3 linked regions of the Methylomonas sp. 11b genome follow. The protein of the gene in region 1 interacts with the protein of each later gene in a pairwise test. Links are inferred from orthologs where the notes say so. Each region holds a gene or a part of one and is shown in the gene's direction. Other genes may lie near its edges. The genes, in order: METH11B_RS0111765, ftsZ and ftsA.

The links.
Region 2: the proteins of METH11B_RS0111765 (region 1) and ftsZ interact in binary tests that used the Escherichia coli proteins (3 or more experiments, as listed by UniProt). The link is inferred for Methylomonas sp. 11b from one-to-one orthologs.
Region 3: the proteins of METH11B_RS0111765 (region 1) and ftsA interact in binary tests that used the Escherichia coli proteins (3 or more experiments, as listed by UniProt). The link is inferred for Methylomonas sp. 11b from one-to-one orthologs.

Annotation. Positions count from the first base shown.
Region 1 is NZ_KI911557.1:2,440,497-2,445,061, reverse strand. Bases 787-3,752 are described here. They hold METH11B_RS0111765 (rod shape-determining protein), read left to right. Parts: upstream 787-1,730; coding sequence 1,731-2,774; downstream 2,775-3,752. Other genes in these bases: mreC (rod shape-determining protein MreC), read left to right, coding at 2,942-3,752; gatC (Asp-tRNA(Asn)/Glu-tRNA(Gln) amidotransferase subunit GatC), read right to left, coding at 1,329-1,616; gatA (Asp-tRNA(Asn)/Glu-tRNA(Gln) amidotransferase subunit GatA), read right to left, coding at 787-1,320. Also shown: more of gatA, read right to left, coding at 1-786; more of mreC, read left to right, coding at 3,753-3,838; rod shape-determining protein MreD, read left to right, coding at 3,825-4,313; mrdA (penicillin-binding protein 2), read left to right, coding at 4,320-4,565. UniProt on the Escherichia coli protein: Forms membrane-associated dynamic filaments that are essential for cell shape determination. Acts by regulating cell wall synthesis and cell elongation, and thus cell shape.
Region 2 is NZ_KI911557.1:3,438,118-3,442,682, reverse strand. What follows is about bases 1-2,966. They hold ftsZ (cell division protein FtsZ), read left to right. Parts: upstream 1-886; coding sequence 887-2,047; downstream 2,048-2,966. Other genes in these bases: lpxC (UDP-3-O-acyl-N-acetylglucosamine deacetylase), read left to right, coding at 2,156-2,966; ftsA (cell division protein FtsA), read left to right, coding at 1-863. Outside these bases: more of lpxC, read left to right, coding at 2,967-3,082; METH11B_RS0116520 (VPLPA-CTERM sorting domain-containing protein), read left to right, coding at 4,024-4,565. UniProt on the Escherichia coli protein: Essential cell division protein that forms a contractile ring structure (Z ring) at the future cell division site. The regulation of the ring assembly controls the timing and the location of cell division.
Region 3 is NZ_KI911557.1:3,440,934-3,445,234, reverse strand. Bases 1,347-4,301 are described here. They hold ftsA (cell division protein FtsA), read left to right. Parts: upstream 1,347-2,188; coding sequence 2,189-3,415; downstream 3,416-4,301. Other genes in these bases: ftsZ (cell division protein FtsZ), read left to right, coding at 3,439-4,301; METH11B_RS0116540 (cell division protein FtsQ/DivIB), read left to right, coding at 1,425-2,168; METH11B_RS0116545 (D-alanine--D-alanine ligase), read left to right, coding at 1,347-1,438. Outside these bases: murB (UDP-N-acetylmuramate dehydrogenase), read left to right, coding at 1-491; more of METH11B_RS0116545, read left to right, coding at 488-1,346. UniProt on the Escherichia coli protein: Essential cell division protein that assists in the assembly of the Z ring. May serve as the principal membrane anchor for the Z ring.

The DNA of each region.
Region 1 (4,565 bases):
GCCGGCCGGAATTGACATCGCCGGCAGGCCGGCCAGGTTGATGGCTATCGTGTAAATGTCTTCCAGATACATCCGAATCGGATCGCTGGTTTTTTCGCCGATGCGGAAGGCGGTACTGGGCGTGACCGGGCCCATCAACACATCGACTTCGCTCAAAGCCCGTTTGAAGTCGTCGCTGATCAGGCGGCGCACTTGTTGCGCTTTCAAATAGTAAGCATCGTAATAGCCGGCCGACAGCGCATAGGTGCCCATCAGGATACGGCGTTTGACTTCCGCGCCGAAGGCTTCGCCGCGCGAGCGAGTGTACAGGTCAGTCAAGTCTGCCGGATTTTGGCAGCGGTAACCAAAGCGCACACCGTCGTAGCGCGACAGGTTGGACGAGCATTCGGCCGAGGCGATCACGTAATAGGCAGGGATCGCTAGATTCAATTTAGGCATGTCCACTTCTTTGACTTCCGCGCCCAGCTTTTGATATTCGGCGATGGCGGCCTGAATCGTAGAGGCCATTTGGCTGTCGAGCTCCGCGCTGAAAAACTGTTTCGGCAGGCCGATTTTCAAGCCTTGCAGGCTATCGTTCAGGCTGGCGCTGTAGTCGGGCACAGCTTGATCGACACTGGTGGAATCTTTGGGGTCGAAGCCGGCCATGACTTGTAATAACAGGGCTGCATCTTCCGCGCTACGGGCCATTGGTCCGCCTTGGTCCAGACTGGACGCGTAGGCGATCATGCCGTAACGCGATACGCGGCCGTATGTCGGTTTTAAGCCGGTGATACCGCACAGCGCCGCCGGTTGGCGAATCGAGCCGCCGGTGTCGGTGCCTGTCACGGCAGGCGCCAGACGCGCCGCGACTGCCGCCGCCGAGCCGCCGGACGAGCCGCCGGGGACGCAATCGGTCGCCCAAGGGTTGCGCACCGGGCCGTAAAAGCTGGTTTCGTTGGACGAACCCATCGCAAATTCGTCCATGTTCAATTTGCCCAGCATCACCGCACCGGCGCTGTTGAAGTGATCAACAACGGTGGCGTTGTAGGGTGCGATAAAATTGTCCAACATTTTCGAGCCGCAGCTGGTTTTAGTGCCTAGCGTGCAGAAAATGTCTTTTTGGGCGATGGGGATGCCGGCAAGTGGTCCGGCGTTGCCAGTGGCCAGCAGTTGATCGGCGGCTCTCGCTTGTAACAAGGCGCTTTCTGCGCTAACGGTGATAAACGCATTTAGGTCTTGGTGCTGGCTTATGCGGTCCAAGAAGAATTGGGTGAGTTCAACGCTGGAAAATTCTTTACTGCGCAGCCCGGCTGCCAGTTCGCTAAGGTTTTTTTTGTGCATAATCGTCCTTAATCGATGACTTTCGGAACCAGGTACAATCCGGCTTCGGTTTGCGGGGCTATGGATTGGAAATGGTCGCGTTGGTCGGTCTCTGTCACCGCATCTTCGCGCAGACGTTGCATTTGATCCAAGGGATGCGCCATTGGCGTTACGCCGTCGGTGTTTAACTGGCCCATCTGGGTCATTAATTCCAGTACGCCGGATAGGTCTTTTGCATAGTGTTCGACATCTTGTTCAGCAATGCCCAGCCTTGCCAGGTGAGCGATTTTTTTAACGTCATTCGCCGTTAACGACATTCTTCTAACTCCAGGTTTTCTTAGTAAAACTATGATACTTTATATCTTGCTCAAATACCTGCTTGATTGTTAAAGTAGTGGGATTTTCCGTGTGCGCTTAGGGTACTGCTTACAATGTTTAAAAGAATTCGTGGCCTTTTTTCCAATGATTTGTCGATCGATTTGGGTACGGCAAATACGTTAATTTATGTTCCAGGCCAGGGAATCGTACTCAACGAGCCTTCCGTGGTGGCGATCAAGGAAGACAAAATTCGCGGCCAAAAAACCATCGCTGCTATCGGGGCGGATGCCAAAAGCATGTTGGGCCGCACGCCCGGTAATATCACCGCTATTCGGCCGTTGAAAGACGGCGTGATTGCAGACTTCGCCGTCACCGAGCGCATGCTGCGGTTTTTTATCAAAAAAGTCCACGAAAACAAGCTGTTGCGGCCCAGTCCGCGGATTTTGATCTGCGTGCCTTGCGGCTCGACCCAGGTTGAACGCCGCGCGATTCGTGAATCGGCGGCCATGGCGGGTGCTAGAGAAGTGTATCTGATCGAAGAGCCGATGTCCGCTGCTGTTGGCGCCGGTTTGCCGGTGGATACCGCGCATGGCTCCATGGTTTTGGACATAGGTGGGGGCACCTCGGAAGTGGCGGTCATTTCTTTGAACGGTATTGTTTATTCCGCCTCAGTCCGAATTGGCGGCGATCGCTTCGACGATGCCATCATCAGCTATGTGCGCCGCAACTATGGCACCTTGATCGGCGAAGCAACAGCCGAAAAAATCAAACACCAAATTGGTGCTGCCTATCCCGGTAGTGAAGTGCGCGAGATGCAGGTCACCGGCCGTAATCTGGCCGAGGGCGTGCCGCGCAGCTTTTCATTGAACAGCAATGAAATTCTGGAAGCCTTGCAAGAACCATTATCCGGCATAGTCAGCGCCGTTAAAGTGGCGTTGGAACAAACTCCGCCGGAACTGGGCGCGGACGTGGCCAGTCGCGGTATTGTGTTGACTGGTGGCGGTGCTTTGTTGAAAGATATTGACCGTTTGATTTCCGAAGAAACCGGTTTGCCGGTCTACATTGCCGATGATCCGCTGACCTGCGTGGCCAGAGGCGGCGGCATGGTGTTGGAAATGTTGGACTCTAAAGGTGCTTCGGCGTTCTCTCTGGAATAAGCGCTGAGCTGAAGTATCTCTAAAAGGCCGCTGTAATCGCGAAAAGCGGTTACAGCGGCCTTTTCTACGAAATTTGTGCCGCTCGGCGATGAAAGTGCCTTGAAGCGGAAGTCCATATGCTTACTTTCGCGTCAATTGACGCCGGTCTTGATTGTTAGAGGTTTGCCATAAAACTCTTATTTGCTAAAGGCCCTTCACTTAATACCCGTTTACTGGTGGCATTGCTGGTATCAATTTCGATGTTAGTGATTGATTATCGTAGCGAGCGTCTGGACCGGTTGCGCTCCTTGTTATCGGTGTTCACTTATCCATTACAGTCGCTGGCCAGTCTGCCGGTGGATTTTTACCAGACAGTGTCCGGAACGGTCATTTCTTTTGTGGAACTGCAAAAAGAAAACCGCCGCTTGAAAGAAGCTCAGTTCGTCAACGATGCGAAATTGTTGAAGTTCGCGGCCTTGGAAAAGGAAAACACTCGTCTGCGGATGTTGCTGGAAAACTCCTTTCAGCTTGGCGAGCAGGTGCTGGTAGCCGAACTGGTTTCGGTAAAATTGGCGCCTTACGAACATACGGTGGTAGTCAACAAAGGCTCGCGTTTTGGTGTGCATCCGGAACAACCTGTTTTGGATGCCAACGGCATCGTCGGCCAAGTGGTGCGGGCCTTACCGTCCAGCTCGGAAGTGATGCTGATCACCGATCCCGATCATGCCATCCCGGTACAAGTCAACCGCAACGGCTTGCGTACCATCGCTTTCGGTACCGGCCAACCCAACCGTCTGCATTTGCCGTTTCTGGCGAATAACGCCGATATTGTGCCGGGTGATTTGTTGGTTACCTCTGGGCTTGGCGGGGTGTTTCCGGCCGGTTATCCGGTGGCGGTGGTGGATAAGTTCGAAGCCAGGCCGGACAAATCCTTTGCCAATATTTACGCCACGCCAAAGGCGGAACTAGATAAAAGTCGCGAATTTTTGATCGTTTGGAGCCACTCCACCCCGGTTGTGCTAGGGGAGTCGGCGAAAGCCGCGGTCGAACCTGAATCCAAGGATGCAGAACATGTCGCGCCTTGATTTTGCCGCCACCGTTTACTTCATCGCTACCATAGGCGCGGCGATGGTGCTGCGGGTAATGTCGCTGTTTCCCAGCATGGATGTGTTCAATCCGGACTGGATCGTACTGGTGTTGATTTATTGGTCCATTGCCTTGCCGGAACGGTTTGGCGTATTCAGTGCATGGTCGATAGGCTTGTTGACTGACGTGTTGACCGGTCGCTTGCTGGGCCAGTACGCCTTGATCTATGCGCTGATTTGCTATTTCAGTATCAACGAGCATCGGCGTTTGCGGCAATTTCCGATGGTGCAGCAATGCTTGTTTGTGTTTTTGTGTTTGTTTGCGTCGCAGAGCATTATTTTCGGCACGGAAAGCATGCAAGCCGGCAACCGCTTGTCGCTGTCGTTCTGGTATCCGGTGTTATCCGGGACTTTGGTATGGCCGCTGGTGTTTGTGGTGTTGCGCTATATCCGGGTGATGGCGCGCATCTTTTAACGGGGCATGGATAGAAAATTCGCCATCAAGGATCCGCTAGCGGAGAGCCGCTTGTTCCTGAGCCGCATCGTCGCGGCGTTTATCTTGATCCTGTTTTTGATCGCCGGTTTGGTGGTGCGCTTGGTGTATTTGCAGGTGGTCGGTCACGAACATTATGCGACTCTATCCAAGGATAACCGCATCAAGATTTCGCCGTTGCCGCCCACGCGCGGGGTGATTTACGACCGCAAGGGTCGGATGCTCGCGGAAAAT
Region 2 (4,565 bases), 1.0 Mb from region 1 along the record:
CGGCCGATCAGAAGATCCTGCACATCCTGCCGCAGGAGTTTGTGATCGACCAACAGGAAGGCATCAAAGAGCCGATCGGCATGTCCGGCATTCGTTTGGAAGCCAAGGTGCACATGGTCACCAGCAGTGTCAGCGCCGAACAGAACATCGTCAAATGCATCCGCAAATGCGGACTGGATGTGGATGACATCGTGTTGGAACAACTGGCTTCCTGCGCGGCGGTTTTGACCGACGACGAGAAAGACTTGGGGGTGTGTCTGATCGACATCGGCGGCGGCACCACCGATATTGCGATTTTCTCGGAAGGTGCGATCAAGCATACAGCGGTGATTCCCATCGCCGGCGATCAAGTCACCAACGACATCGCCGTGGCGCTGAGGACGCCGACCAAAAACGCGGAGGAAATCAAACGCCAATACGCTTGCGCGTTGACGCAATTGGCCGATCCGCAACAAACCATCGCGGTCCCCAGCATCGGCGACCGTGAGCCGCGCAAGATCTCCGCGCAAAACCTGGCGGAAATTGTCGAGCCGCGTTACGAAGAATTAATGCTGCTGGTACAAGCAGAGTTAAGAAGAAGTGGGTATGAAGATTTAATTGCGGCCGGCATGGTAATTACCGGAGGCAGTTCGCAAGTAAGAGGATTGGTCGAGTTGGCGGAGGAAATATTCCATATGCCGGTTCGCATGGGTGTACCGCTGCATGTATCCGGCTTGACCGATGTAGCGGAAAACCCGATTTATTCGACCGCGGTGGGTTTGTTGCTGTATGGCAAGGATCATCACGGCCGGGCGTTAGGCATGAACGATGATGGCGCGGATCTGTTATCAAAAATCAAGAGCTGGTTTCAAGGAAATTTTTAATTTTTTGTCTGGAGGGTGTGAAAATGAAATATGAATTATTGGATAGTAGCGGCACCGCGGTTATCAAGGTCATCGGCGTCGGTGGTGGTGGTGGCAACGCGGTTAATCACATGGTGGAAGATGGTATCGACGGCGTGCAATTTATCTGTGCCAACACCGATGCCCAAGCCCTGCGGGAAATGAGCGTAGAGTCCATTGTGCAACTGGGTGTAGAACTAACCAAGGGCCTGGGAGCAGGCACTCGTCCTGAAGTAGGCAGAGCCGCAGCGGAAGAAAATCGCGACCGCATCCGCGAAGTAATTGCTGGCGCCGACATGGTATTCCTGACTGCCGGCATGGGCGGCGGTACCGGTACTGGTGCTATCGCGGTATTTGCCGAAGTAGCCAAAGAACTGGGCGTACTGACCGTAGCCGTCGTATCCAAACCTTTTGATTTTGAAGGTTCCAAGAAAAAAGGCGTGGCCGATGCCGGCTTGCGCGAACTGGAAAAACTGGTCGATTCATTGATCATCATTCCAAACCAAAAATTGCTGCCGACTTTGGGCAACAATAAATCGCTGGTGGAAGCGTTCCGAGCGGCTAACGACGTATTGCGCGATGCGGTGCAAGGTATTACCGAGCTGATTACTCACCCAGGCCTGATGAACGTCGACTTCGCCGACGTCAAAACCGTGATGTCCAATATGGGCAGCGCGATCATGGGTACTGGCGTCGCCAGCGGCGAAAACCGCGCGCGTTTGGCAGCAGAAAAAGCCATTGCCTGCCCTTTGTTGGACGACAACAATCTGCAAGGCGCACGCGGTATTTTGGTGAACGTTACCTCCAACGGCGACTTGGGCTTGAACGAGTTCGACGAAATCGGCAGCATCATGCATGCATTCGCTTCCGAAGACGCCGACATGAAAATCGGTATGGCGGTCAATCCAGCCATGGGTCAGGAAATTAAGGTCACCGTCGTCGCCACCGGCATGGGCGAAAAAGCCAAGCAAGCCGCTTCGCCAATCAGCTTGGTGAAAAAAGTCGCGGCCGGCGAGATCAATTACGATCAATTGGACAAACCGACCATCGTCCGCCAGCAAAAACAGGAATCGGCTCGGGAATCTCGCTTTGGCGCGCAACCTAGAAACGATGTGGACCTGGATTACTTGGACGTACCGGCCTTCTTGAGACGCCAAGCAGACTAAGGGTCGCTTGCGGCACGTCTATGAGGCAGCTGAGCCAAGTTCGGGGGGAGCTATCGCATAATCTGTGATAGACTCCCCGACTTTGTTTTACCTATTTGTCGGCATTTCATGATTAAACAGCGTACTTTAAAAAACACCATCAGAGCCACCGGCGTCGGTTTGCATACCGGCGATAAGGTCTATCTGACCCTGCACCCCTCCGAGCCCGATACCGGCATCCGTTTTCGCCGCGTGGATTTGGAAACGCCGGTGATGATAGCCGCGCGCCCAGAAAATGTTGGCGAAACCAAGCTGTCCACGACTTTGGTCCGCGACGGCGTTAAGGTGTCCACCGTCGAACATTTGCTGTCGGCTTTGGCCGGCTTGGGCATAGACAACGCGATTGTCGATGTCAGCGCCGCCGAAGTACCGATTATGGATGGCAGCGCCGGACCATTTGTGTTTCTGTTGCAATCGGCTGGCGTGGTCGAGCAGGATGTCCCCAAGCAATACATCCGCATCAAACGGGCAATCCGCGTGGAAGACGGCGATAAATGGGCCGCGTTCGAACCGTTCGATGGCTTTAAAGTCACCTTTACCATCGATTTCGAACATCCGGCGTTTTCCGAACATCTAAAAACCGCTGTGATGGACTTTTCTTCGACTACGTTTGTGAAGGAAGTCAGCCGGGCCCGCACTTTCGGTTTTATGAAGGACATCGAGTTTTTGCGTGAAAACAATCTGGCGCTGGGCGGCAGCCTGGATAACGCCATCGTGGTGGACGACGACAAAGTATTGAACGAAGACGGTCTGCGTTATGCCGACGAATTTGTGAAACACAAAATCCTCGATGCCATCGGCGACTTATATTTGCTGGGCTACAGCCTGATCGGCGAATATCAAGGCTTCAAATCCGGCCACGCGCTGAACAACAAGTTGTTGCTAAGTCTAATGAACGACAAAGACGCCTGGGAAATGGTGACTTTCGAAAATGCCGAAGAAGCACCCATATCCTTCATGCATTCCGCGCAAACTTCGGCTAGAGCTACCGGCTAAGACCAACCCCGCCAAATACCCGGAATAAACGGCGGAGGCCCAAGCCTCCCCGTCCCTTCCAGCCAATTTTTAAAGAATTTTCCAGCTAATATTGCCCTAAATGAGTAGCCATGGCCCTTTCAGAAATGGCCGACTCTCTAGGCTGGCTCTAATTCATCTGCTCATCCCGATGGCAAAGTCTATCCCTGCAAAAAGTAAGGGATATAACTCAAAATACGTGAAATAACTCATCCCCTAGTATTAAAGCCAGCTGGAGCCCCGGAAAACAGCCACGCTTATTGCAGCCCCACCATCTCAAAGCAAACCATTTATCCCCTTGTTTTATATATAAATATTCATACAAAAAAGCTGACCACCCACACTTAGCGTTATTCTGGCGCATATTTTGCTTAGCTATTAATGCTGCACCCTCTGGGCGCAGCCAACAAGTCGCCACACTCGTCGCAAGGCGGGGCCGGAAAGCTGCGGATCTGATTCAGATAGTCGAGCTACCTCTTTTGAGCAGGCAAGAGAAGGGATTAGCGGGTCGATATGGAAACGACGACAACTATCCCCTAGCAGTCGCTCACTGGTCAGGAATAGTTTGTTATATCACCTGATTGGTCTGAACCCATTGTTTAACACACTGTGCAAACTAGCCCGGTATTTCAAACTCTTTGGACTGCTTCTCTCGCAAACATAGCGCGGCATGATCAATCCGGGAATATTGAAATACTTAGTGGTTTTAAGACCGTTCAAATTGCGCGGGAAGCCGTTGGTCAAACGGCCAGCCCTAGGCCCTTACCGTACGAACAGGATCGAACAGTAAGAGCCTGGCATCGCGGCAGCGGGCACATGTGCGTTAGACAACAACTCGTAAAGGGAAATACGAAACCTTGAATGTCGCCGGTAGAGACTACCGGTAAAAATCTACGTCTTACTCTATTTAAAGGAATTGAATTATGTCTGTTAACACTAGAAATGCCCAAACCTTAAAAAAGGTGGCTGCAACACTTGCCATTTCACTTTTAGGCCTAAGCAGCGCACAGGCCGAGGTCGTAAACGGAACCATCTATAAGACCGTCGACCCGGTTCACGGCGCCGGTACCACAATCGATTTCTATTCGTTTTCGTTGTCATCGGCTGCCAATGTTGTCATCGATGTGCTGGCGAATGAAGGCTACGCAGCGGGCTGGGGCGCACATCCCGGCGCCTATGTCGATATCAACGGCGACGGCGAACTAACCCTGGCGGATAGCCAATTCCGCATTTTTCAGGATACGGTCTCACTCACTACGGAAATAGTCAGCGGCGACGACAGTCCAGCCTACACCATACCTGGCAATACCGGCGGATGGGCCGACGGCAGCTTGTTGAGCCGAGACTCCTATCTGGCGACTGCTTTGGACGTAGGCAATTACATTATTGCTTTTGGAGATTACTCTCTCACCATTGAAGAAGCCGTGCTGGGTTTCAATAAGGGCGACACGATTACCGGTGCAAC
Region 3 (4,301 bases), 1.0 Mb from region 1 along the record:
GCGCCTTTGGCGGCGAAACCTGGAGCATTGTGGAACGGGTGGAAATGATCAACCCGCGCGGCGCAGTGACCGAACGCGACCATCACGAATTTGAAGTGGCCTACCGTTCGGTAAAAGGTTTGGCCGACGAATGGTTTTTATCTGCTCAGCTGAAATTGAGCAAAGGCAACAGCGAGGCCAGCCAGCAACATATCAAAGCCTTGCTGGAAAAACGCAACGCCTCGCAACCGACCAACAAACCGACTTGCGGCTCGGTATTCAAGAACCCGCCCGGCGATTACGCGGCACGCCTGATCGAAGCCTGCGGCCTGAAGGGCTTTGCAATAGGCGGCGCGGTGGTGTCGGAAAAGCATGCCAATTTTATCGAGAATCGCGGCAACGCCAGCTCTGAAGATATAGAGACCTTGATCGAACATATTCAAACTCAAGTACAAACGCAATTCGGCATCAGTCTGCAAACTGAAGTCTGCCGGGTAGGTGATAAAGCATGAAGCCATTACGCATCAAAAATGCCGCCGATTTCGGCAAAGTCGCGGTCCTGCTGGGCGGTTCGGCCGCCGAGCGCGAAATATCCTTGAACAGCGGCAACGCAGTGTATCAGGCCCTGAAGGCGCAAGGCGTTGACGCGGTCGCGATAGACGTCACCGCTAGCCCAATCGATGCGTTGGCAGGCGTCAAAGCCGACAGAGTGTTCAATGTGATCCATGGTCGTGGCGGTGAAGACGGTGTCTTGCAGGCCGTCTTGCAAGTAATGGGTTTGCCGTATACCGGTTCCGGCGTGATGGCTTCGGCATTGAGTATGGACAAATTACGCACCAAGTTGTGCTGGCAAGGTCTGGGCTTGAGCACGCCGCTTTGGTTCATACTGAAAAACGAGACCGATATTGACGCCTGCATCGCCAAACTGGGATTTCCGGTGATCGTTAAACCAGCGCAGGAAGGGTCCAGCATCGGCATGAGCAAAGCCACCAACCGTGACGAACTGGTCGCCGCACTGCAATTGGCCAAGCAGTATCTATGCGACGTTTATGCCGAGCAGTGGGTGCAGGGTCAGGAATACACTGTCGGCGTGCTGGACGGCGAAGCGCTGCCGGCAATCAGATTGGAAACGCCGAATACCTTTTACGATTTCGATGCCAAGTATCGAGCTAACACCACGAAATACCACTGCCCCTGCGGCTTGAGTGCGGAGCGCGAACAACAATTACAAGCCTTGGCGGTACAAGCCTGTCAGGCATTGGACGTGAAAGGCTGGGCGCGTGTCGATGTATTTATCGACGCTAACGACCGGTCGCAACTGATCGAAGTGAATACCGTACCCGGCATGACCGACCACAGCCTAGTGCCGATGGCGGCCAAGGCGGTGGGGATTAGTTTCGAAGAATTGGTTTGGCGCATTTTGGAAACCAGCATGGCAGGTGCAGGTGAGCCGGTTTAGTGTGATCTTGATGACCGCGCTGTTGATCGGCGGCGGCTGGTGGGCTTGGCAGCAATTCGGCGCCAGCGCGCTGAGCAGCAAGCCGATCCGCTACGTCAAGATTGAAGGCGCGTTCCAATACACCAGCAAGGACAGACTGAAAGAAGTGTTGGCGCCGCAAATGAAACAAGGCTATTACCAGGCAGACATGAATGCAATTCATCAAGCGATTAAAGCCCTGCCCTTGGTAGATAAGGTCGATGTAAAGCGGGTGTGGCCGGATGCGGTGCATATAAAAATTACCGAGCAAAAGCCGGTGGTGCGCTGGGGCAAATCGGCACTGCTGAACAAACAGGGCGATTTGCTGGTACCGGACAATATCGACGAATTTAAAAATTTACCGCTGATTACCGGCCCGGACGGCCAGGAAAAGAAACTGTTGGAGATTATGAAAGGCGTCTACATCGTCTTGAAGGATAAATCGATGCAGCTCGCCGAGTTTCACGTCAACGAACGACGAGCCTGGCGGATCAAGTTAGCCAGCGGCATGGAAATGCAGTTGGGCAGAAAGGCGCCGCTGGAAAATATGCAGCGCTTTCTAAGAACCATGGATTTATTGGGTGAGGAACAGCTAGCCATGATAGCGAGCGTGGATACCCGATACCCGAACGGCTTTGCAGTGACCTGGAAACCGGAAGTCACCAATATCGATTGGAAAGCAATCGTGGAAAAAAACAAAAACCTGATTTAAACGCTTACCGAGCATAAACAATGGCCAAAAAGACAGATCGAAATTTATTAGTGGGGCTGGATATAGGCACGTCGAAAGTCGCTGCCATCGTCGGTGAATACCGAGGTGGCGACGAAATCGAAGTGATCGGTATCGGCACCGCACCGTCCAAGGGCCTGAAAAAAGGCATCGTGGTCAATCTGGAATCGACCGTGCATTCCATCCAACGGGCGATTGAGGAAGCCGAATTAATGGCGGGTTGCCAGATCAAATCGGTGTTTGCCGGTATCGCCGGCAGCCATATCAAAAGCCTGAATTCACACGGCATAGTGGCGATCAAGGAAAAGGAAGTCACCCAACACGACATCGATAGAGTAATCGATTCGGCGCGGGCGGTGGCGATTCCGGCCGATCAGAAGATCCTGCACATCCTGCCGCAGGAGTTTGTGATCGACCAACAGGAAGGCATCAAAGAGCCGATCGGCATGTCCGGCATTCGTTTGGAAGCCAAGGTGCACATGGTCACCAGCAGTGTCAGCGCCGAACAGAACATCGTCAAATGCATCCGCAAATGCGGACTGGATGTGGATGACATCGTGTTGGAACAACTGGCTTCCTGCGCGGCGGTTTTGACCGACGACGAGAAAGACTTGGGGGTGTGTCTGATCGACATCGGCGGCGGCACCACCGATATTGCGATTTTCTCGGAAGGTGCGATCAAGCATACAGCGGTGATTCCCATCGCCGGCGATCAAGTCACCAACGACATCGCCGTGGCGCTGAGGACGCCGACCAAAAACGCGGAGGAAATCAAACGCCAATACGCTTGCGCGTTGACGCAATTGGCCGATCCGCAACAAACCATCGCGGTCCCCAGCATCGGCGACCGTGAGCCGCGCAAGATCTCCGCGCAAAACCTGGCGGAAATTGTCGAGCCGCGTTACGAAGAATTAATGCTGCTGGTACAAGCAGAGTTAAGAAGAAGTGGGTATGAAGATTTAATTGCGGCCGGCATGGTAATTACCGGAGGCAGTTCGCAAGTAAGAGGATTGGTCGAGTTGGCGGAGGAAATATTCCATATGCCGGTTCGCATGGGTGTACCGCTGCATGTATCCGGCTTGACCGATGTAGCGGAAAACCCGATTTATTCGACCGCGGTGGGTTTGTTGCTGTATGGCAAGGATCATCACGGCCGGGCGTTAGGCATGAACGATGATGGCGCGGATCTGTTATCAAAAATCAAGAGCTGGTTTCAAGGAAATTTTTAATTTTTTGTCTGGAGGGTGTGAAAATGAAATATGAATTATTGGATAGTAGCGGCACCGCGGTTATCAAGGTCATCGGCGTCGGTGGTGGTGGTGGCAACGCGGTTAATCACATGGTGGAAGATGGTATCGACGGCGTGCAATTTATCTGTGCCAACACCGATGCCCAAGCCCTGCGGGAAATGAGCGTAGAGTCCATTGTGCAACTGGGTGTAGAACTAACCAAGGGCCTGGGAGCAGGCACTCGTCCTGAAGTAGGCAGAGCCGCAGCGGAAGAAAATCGCGACCGCATCCGCGAAGTAATTGCTGGCGCCGACATGGTATTCCTGACTGCCGGCATGGGCGGCGGTACCGGTACTGGTGCTATCGCGGTATTTGCCGAAGTAGCCAAAGAACTGGGCGTACTGACCGTAGCCGTCGTATCCAAACCTTTTGATTTTGAAGGTTCCAAGAAAAAAGGCGTGGCCGATGCCGGCTTGCGCGAACTGGAAAAACTGGTCGATTCATTGATCATCATTCCAAACCAAAAATTGCTGCCGACTTTGGGCAACAATAAATCGCTGGTGGAAGCGTTCCGAGCGGCTAACGACGTATTGCGCGATGCGGTGCAAGGTATTACCGAGCTGATTACTCACCCAGGCCTGATGAACGTCGACTTCGCCGACGTCAAAACCGTGATGTCCAATATGGGCAGCGCGATCATGGGTACTGGCGTCGCCAGCGGCGAAAACCGCGCGCGTTTGGCAGCAGAAAAAGCCATTGCCTGCCCTTTGTTGGACGACAACAATCTGCAAGGCGCACGCGGTATTTTGGTGAACGTTACCTCCAACGGCGACTTGGGCTTGAACGAGTTCGACGAAATCGGCAGCATCATGCATGCATTCGCTTC